Regions from separate parts of the Mesorhizobium sp. P2_A8 genome, predicted to be linked through region 2. Evidence: predicted binding sites of a transcription regulator. Region 2 holds the regulator's gene; the other holds the start of a gene.
What was found. The regulator PhoB, encoded in region 2, activates phosphate uptake and scavenging genes when phosphate is short. The targets are predictions, from matches to a motif close to TGTCATNNANCTGTCAT.

Region 1 (3,412 bases), on a different contig from region 2:
GCACTACCTGCTGCCGTTCATGATCGCCGGTGTCGTCGTCCTGCACGTCTGGGCACTGCATGTCGTCGGCCAGTCGAACCCGACCGGCATCGAGGTCAAGTCGAAGACCGACACCGTCGCCTTCACCCCTTACGCGACCATCAAGGACGCGTTCGGCATGATCGTGTTCCTGTTCTTCTTCGCCTATTTCGTTTTCTACCTGCCGAACTATCTCGGCCATCCCGACAACTACACGGTCGCCAACCCGCTGAAGACGCCGGCCCATATCGTGCCGGAATGGTACTTCCTGCCGTTCTACGCGATCCTGCGCGCCATCACCTTCAATGTCGGGCCGATCAACTCCAAGCTCGGCGGCGTGCTGTGCATGTTCGGCGCCATCGTCATGCTTTTCCTGGTGCCATGGCTCGACACTTCCAAGGTGCGTTCGGCGGTCTACAGGCCCTGGTACAAGCTGTTCTTCTGGTTGTTCGTGGCTGATGCCATCCTGCTTGGCTGGCTGGGCTCGCAGCCTGCCGAAGGCAGCTATGTGTTTATGGCGCAGATGGCGACGTTGTTCTACTTCGCCTTCTTCCTGGTTGCGCTGCCGGTGCTCGGCCTGATCGAGACGCCGCGAAGGCTGCCGAACTCGATCACCGAGGCTGTGCTCGAGAAGAACAAGGGCGGCAGCGGGCATCCGGCGGGTGCAGCGGCCGCACCAGAGACCAAGGGCTGAGCGGTAGAGAATCTAAGGGGATTTGGCATGAAGAAGATTCTCACCTCGCTGGCGCTGATCGGCCTTGTGGCCGCCGGCACTGGGGCCGCAGCCACTTGGGCGATCGCCGCCGAAGAGGCACACAACGCGGCCGCGCCGACGCATTTCCCGATCGACGAGCCGAAGGAGATGAACTGGAGCTTTACCGGCCCGTTCGGCACCTATGACAAGGCGCAACTGCAGCGCGGCCTGAAGGTCTACAAGGAAGTCTGCTCGGCCTGCCATTCGATGAATCTGGTGGCATTCCGCACGCTTTCGGACCTCGGCTATTCGGACGCCCAGATCAAGACGCTGGCGGCCGAGTACACGATCCATGACGGCCCCAACGATGCCGGCGACATGTTCGACCGCCCCGGCAAGCCGTCCGACCATTTCCCGGCGCCCTTCGCCAACGAGGAAGCCGCCGCTGCCTCCAATGGCGGCGCCGCTCCGCCCGACATGTCGCTGCTGGCCAAGGCACGCGGCGTCGAGCGCGGCTTTCCGCAATTCGTCTTTGACATCTTCACCCAGTATGCCGCGGGCGGGCCCGACTACATCCACTCGCTGCTGACCGGCTACGACGAGACGCCGCCTGCCGGCATGGTGATACCGGAAGGCACCCACTACAACCCGTACTTCATGTCCGGCGTGTCGCTGAAAATGCCCAAGCCGCTCTCCGACGGCCAGGTGACCTATGACGACGGCGCGCCGCAGACCGTTGACCAGTATTCCCGTGACGTGTCGGCCTTCCTGATGTGGGCGGCCGAGCCGCACATGGAAGACCGCAAGAAGACCGGGTTCCGCGTGCTGGTGTTTCTGCTCCTGTTCGGCGCGCTGGTCTATCTCACCAAGCGCAAGGTGTGGGAAGGCGTGGCGCACTAAGCCGCACACAGCCATGTGATCGCAAGGGGCGCCGAAAGGCGCCCTTTTGCATTTGTGGAGAGCGGTGGTGTCACATGGCCGTCACTTGCGTCTGGCGATCCTGTGCCGCTCTCATCAAAGGATCGCACCCATGAAAAGATACGCATCGCTCGCGGCAGGCCTGCTGCTGCTCATCGTCGGCTCGGCCGCGCAAGCGGAAGACGCCCAGCCCTTCGTCACCAGCAAGGATATCGACCTGACGATGATCCTGCCGCCGCCGCCGGCAAACGATTCGGCGCAGACCAAGGCCGAACTCGGCGAGGTGCTGACGCTGCAGGTGACGCGCACGCCCGAGATGGTGGCCAGCGCCGTTGCCGATGCCGAGGAGAATGTCTGGCGCTTCGCCAACGTCATGGGGCCGAGATTCAACAAGGAGACACTGCCGAAATTCAGCGCTTTCTTCGATCGCGTGGTGGCCACAGAAGGCGCTGTCGTTGATCCGGCCAAGGATGTCTGGAAGCGTCCGCGTCCGCACCAGCTCAGCGACCTCGTCAAGCCCGCGGTCAAGCTGTCGAGCTCCGGTTCGTGGCCTTCGGGCCACGCGACCGTCGGCACGATGATGGGCATCATCCTGTCCGACATGGTTCCGGAAAAGCGCGCCGCGATCATGGCGCGTGCGGCTGAATACGCCCACAATCGTGAGGTCGGCGGCATCCATTACGCCTCCGATATCGAGATGGGCAAGATTTCGGGCAACGTCATTGCCGCGGTCCTGCTCAACCGGGATGACTTCAAAGCCGAATACGAGGTGGCCAAGGCCGAGCTTCGTTCCGATCTCGGCATGTGATCTTCGCCGGCAGTCGATTTTCGATGAAAGGGGCGCTTCGGGCGCCCCTTTTTGTGCTCGCGGCCAGGGCTCGGGCGGCAGCTTGGCAATTAGGCCGTTGGCACGATGACTTCCGGTTGATATTCGACGCAGGAAACGATGGCGACGGCTCGCCTCACCATGGCATTTGGAATCGATGATGCGGCTCAGCGACTGTCACAATTTTTCCGACTTCCGCCGCATGGCGCAGCAACGGCTGCCGGGGCCGATCTTCAACTACATCGACGGCGCGGCGGACGACGAGGTCACCTATCGCCGCAACACCGAAAGCTTCGAGACCTGCGACCTGGTTCCCAACGTCCTGCGCGGGGTCAGCGAGATCGACATGTCGGTGACGGTGATGGGCCAGAAGCTGGCGATGCCGGTCTACTGCTCGCCGACCGCCTTGCAACGGCTGTTCCATCATCAGGGTGAGCGGGCGGTCGCCAAGGCCGCCGCCAAATACGGGACGATGTTTGGCGTGTCCTCTCTTGGCACCATCAGCCTCGAGGAGGTGCGCAGGATCAGCAGCGGCCCGCAGGTCTATCAGTTCTACTTCCACCGGGATCGCGGCCTCAACCGGGCGATGATGCAGCGGGCAAAGGAGGTTGGCGTCGAAGTGATGATGCTGACCGTCGACAGCATCACCGGCGGCAACCGTGAGCGCGACAAACGCACCGGCTTTGCCATTCCCTTCAAGCTCAACCTGGCCGGGATGACGCAGTTCGCGCTCAAGCCGGGCTGGGCGCTAAACTATTTCACGCATGAGGGCTTCAAGCTGCCGCAGCTCGACGAGCATGTCGATATGGGGGGCGGCACCATGTCGATCAGCCGCTATTTCACCGAGATGCTCGATCCGTCGATAACGTGGGATGATGTCGCCGAGATGGTCAGGCTATGGTCGGGCCCGTTCTGCCTCAAGGGCATCATGTCGGTGGAGGATGCCAGGCGCGCCG
Region 2 (3,412 bases):
GCGGCCGTGCGTCGCGCCGGACAGCCGTCACGCACCGAGATCGCCGCGACCACAGGCCTCAGCCACTCGACCATATCGGCGATCTCCTCCGACCTGATCGGCGAAGGCATCTTGGCCGAGAGCAAGCCGAGCGAGGCCGGCTCGCTCAAACGCGGCCGGCCGCAGGTCGGCCTCAGCCTCAATCCGGAAGCAGCGGCAGTGATGACCGTGGTGCTGTCGCTGAACTTCCTCTCCGTCGCCGTCATCGACTATGCCGGCCAGGTGATCGCCGAGGAACAGCGCCGGCTCGACACGCTGACCATGTCGCGCGACGCGCTGGTCGGCGAATGCGTCGCCATCGTGCGGCGACGCCTCGAAGACCCCGATCTCGACGTCCGCAATGTCGCCCGCATCGCGCTGGCGATCCAGGGCATCACCGACACGCGTGCCCGCGCCATGTTGTGGTCGCCGATCACGCCGCACACCGATATCGCCTTCGCCGACATACTCGAGGACGAGTTCGGCATTCCCGCCACCATGGAGAACGACTGCAACATGATGGCGGTGGCGCTGCGCTGGCGCGACCCTGATCGCTACCGCGACGACTTCATCGCCATCCTTTTGTCGCACGGCATCGGCATGGGCCTGGTGCTGAAGGGCGAACTGTTCACCGGTACCCATTCTTCGGGCGGCGAGTTCGGCCACATGATCCATCGGCCGAACGGCGCGCTGTGCCGCTGCGGCCGGCGCGGCTGCGTCGAGGCCTATGCCGGCAACTACGCCATCTGGCGCAACGCAAGGCAGATGAGTGAGGACGCAGAACCAGTCGCCGATGTCAGCGACGCCGATATGCGCGCCCTGGCGACCGCGGCCCGCGAAAGCGATGGACCCGAGCGCGAGGCCTATCGCAAGGCCGGCGAAGCGCTCGGCTACGGTCTCGGCAGCCTCTTCGCGCTGATCGATCCGGCGCCGGTCGCCATGGTCGGTGTCAGCGCCGCGGCCTTCGACCTGATCGAGCCGGCATTGCGCGAGGCGATTGCCCAGACCGCAGGCGGCCAGCACTCGAAATCGATTTCCTTCGACACCGAGCCGAACGAACTGCCACTGATCCGCGAAGGCTGCGCCATGCGCGCACTGACCTTCGTCGACCAGGAAATTTTCGCGCTTGGCACTCACACAAGATCCGGCATCGTCGGCAAGAACGTCGCGTGAATCAGACGGGAGTCAATCTTCCCTGATCGCGTATCCCGCCCCACGAATGGTACGGATGACGTCGGGCATGCGGCCATTGTTGACCGCCTTGCGCAGCCGGCCGACATGCACGTCCACCGTGCGCTCGTCGATGTAGATCGTCTCGCCCCAGACATTGTCTAGCAGCTGGCTGCGCGAAAACACCCGACCGGGATGACGCATCATGAACTCGAGCAGGCGAAACTCGGTTGGTCCGAGCCGGATCTCGCTCTTCTTGCGATAGACCCGGTGCGATTCACGATCGAGCACGATGTCGCCGACCTTGAGCACGCTGGACAGCACTTCCGGCTTGGCGCGGCGCAGCAGCGCCTTGACCCTGGCCATGAATTCGGGGGTCGAGAACGGCTTGACCAGATAATCGTCGGCGCCGGTCGAGAGGCCACGCACACGATCGCTTTCCTCGCCGCGCGCGGTCAGCATGATGATCGGCAGCCGCTCGGTCTCAGGACGCATCCTTAGCCGGCGGCAGAGTTCGATGCCGGAAACCGCCGGCACCATCCAGTCGAGCACCAGAAGGTCGGGGACGTTCTCCTGCAACCGGATCTCGGCCTCGTCGCCGCGCGTCACCACCTCGACCTGGTAACCCTCGGACTCCAGATTGTAGCGGAGCAGCACACCGAGCGGCTCCTCGTCCTCCACCACCATGATGCGTGGCGCGATCATCGGCTGGTCACCCCTGTCGTCATGCCGCCGGCGCGGACATTGCCGTCTCGTCCTGCTTCGGACGATTGGCGGGCAACTGCGTACCGGTCAGAACATAATACGCATTCTCCGCGATGTTGGTGACGTGATCGCCGATCCGCTCGAGGTTCTTGGCGCAGAACAGAAGATGCGTGCAGGCGGTGATGTTGCGCGGGTCTTCCATCATGTAGGTCAGGAGTTCGCGGAACACGGAGGTGTATTTGACGTCGATGCGCTCGTCGTCTGCGCGCAGTTTCGCCAGGGCCGCGGCGTCGCGCGCCGCATATTCCTCGATGACACCCTGCACCTGGATCAGCACCAGCTGCGCCATTCCGTCAATGGAATGCGACAGGTCGCGCGGCGTGACGCTGAGGCCGACGGTGCCGACGCGCTTGGCGATGTTCTTGGCAAGGTCGCCAATGCGTTCGAGATCGCCGGCCATGCGGATCGAACCGACGACATGGCGCAGATCGTCGGCCATCGGCTGCCGCTTGGCGATCAGCGTGATGGCGCGGTCATCAAGCTCGCGCTGGCGCGCGTCCATGATCGCGTCGTCTGAAACAACGCGCTGTGCCAGCGCGTTGTCGGAATTCAGCAGCGCCTTGGTGGCACCACCGACCATCGAGCCGGCGAGATCGCCCATGTCACTGATGAGCCTGCTGATCTGTCCGAGATCCTCGTCGAAAGAAGCGACTGTGTGTTCGCCCATGATCCTGTCCCTCGTATGCCTGAGCTCAGCCGAAGCGGCCGGTGATGTAGTCCTGCGTGCGCTTCTCGCGGGGCGACGTGAAGATCTTCTCGGTGCGGTCGAACTCGACCAGTTCGCCCAGATACATGAAGGCGGTCTGCTTCGACACGCGCGCCGCCTGCTGCATGTTGTGGGTGACGATGACGATCGTGTAGTCGGCTTGCAACTCGTCGATCAGTTCTTCGATCTTGGCGGTCGACAGCGGGTCAAGCGCCGAGGCCGGCTCGTCGAGCAGGATGACTTCCGGCTTCACCGCCACGGTTCGGGCGATGCAGAGCCGCTGCTGCTGGCCACCGGAGAGGCTGAGGCCGCTGGCGTTGAGCTTGTCCTTGACCTCGGTCCACAGAGCCGCACGCTTCAGCGCCTGCTCGACGCGGCCGTCCATCTCCGACTTGCTGAGCTTCTCATAGAGCCTGACACCGAAGGCGATGTTTTCATAGATCGACATCGGGAACGGCGTCGGCTTCTGAAACACCATGCCGATCTTGGTCCGCAAAAGGTTGAGGTCCTGCGAGCGGTCCAGAACGTTCTGGCCGTCGAGCAGCACCTGACCCTCGGCGGTCTGCTTGGGATAGAGTTCGTAGATGCGGTTGAAGACGCGCAGCAGCGTCGACTTCCCACAGCCCGAAGGACCGATGAAGGCGGTGACGCTGCGCTCGGGCAACGACAGCGTGATGTCCTTCAGCGCCTTGCTCTGGCCGTAGTAGAAGTTGAGGTTCTTGACTTCGATCTTGGCCTTGCTGGCGGTTGCCT

Region 1: a site for PhoB is predicted at 1,681-1,697, ahead of AC1D10_RS07580 (acid phosphatase). Genes of this name have one in related genera too.

What each region holds. Positions count from the first base shown of each region.
Region 1 is NZ_JBFUDB010000002.1:205,259-208,670, forward strand. It holds gene AC1D10_RS07570 (cytochrome b) at 1-712, shown strand, start outside; gene AC1D10_RS07575 (cytochrome c1) at 740-1,612, shown strand; gene AC1D10_RS07580 (acid phosphatase) at 1,743-2,438, shown strand; gene AC1D10_RS07585 (alpha-hydroxy acid oxidase) at 2,617-3,412, shown strand, end outside.
Region 2 is NZ_JBFUDB010000001.1:1,121,165-1,124,576, reverse strand. It holds gene AC1D10_RS05520 (ROK family protein) at 1-1,191, shown strand, start outside; gene phoB (phosphate regulon transcriptional regulator PhoB) at 1,204-1,893, opposite strand; gene phoU (phosphate signaling complex protein PhoU) at 1,913-2,620, opposite strand; gene pstB (phosphate ABC transporter ATP-binding protein PstB) at 2,646-3,412, opposite strand, start outside.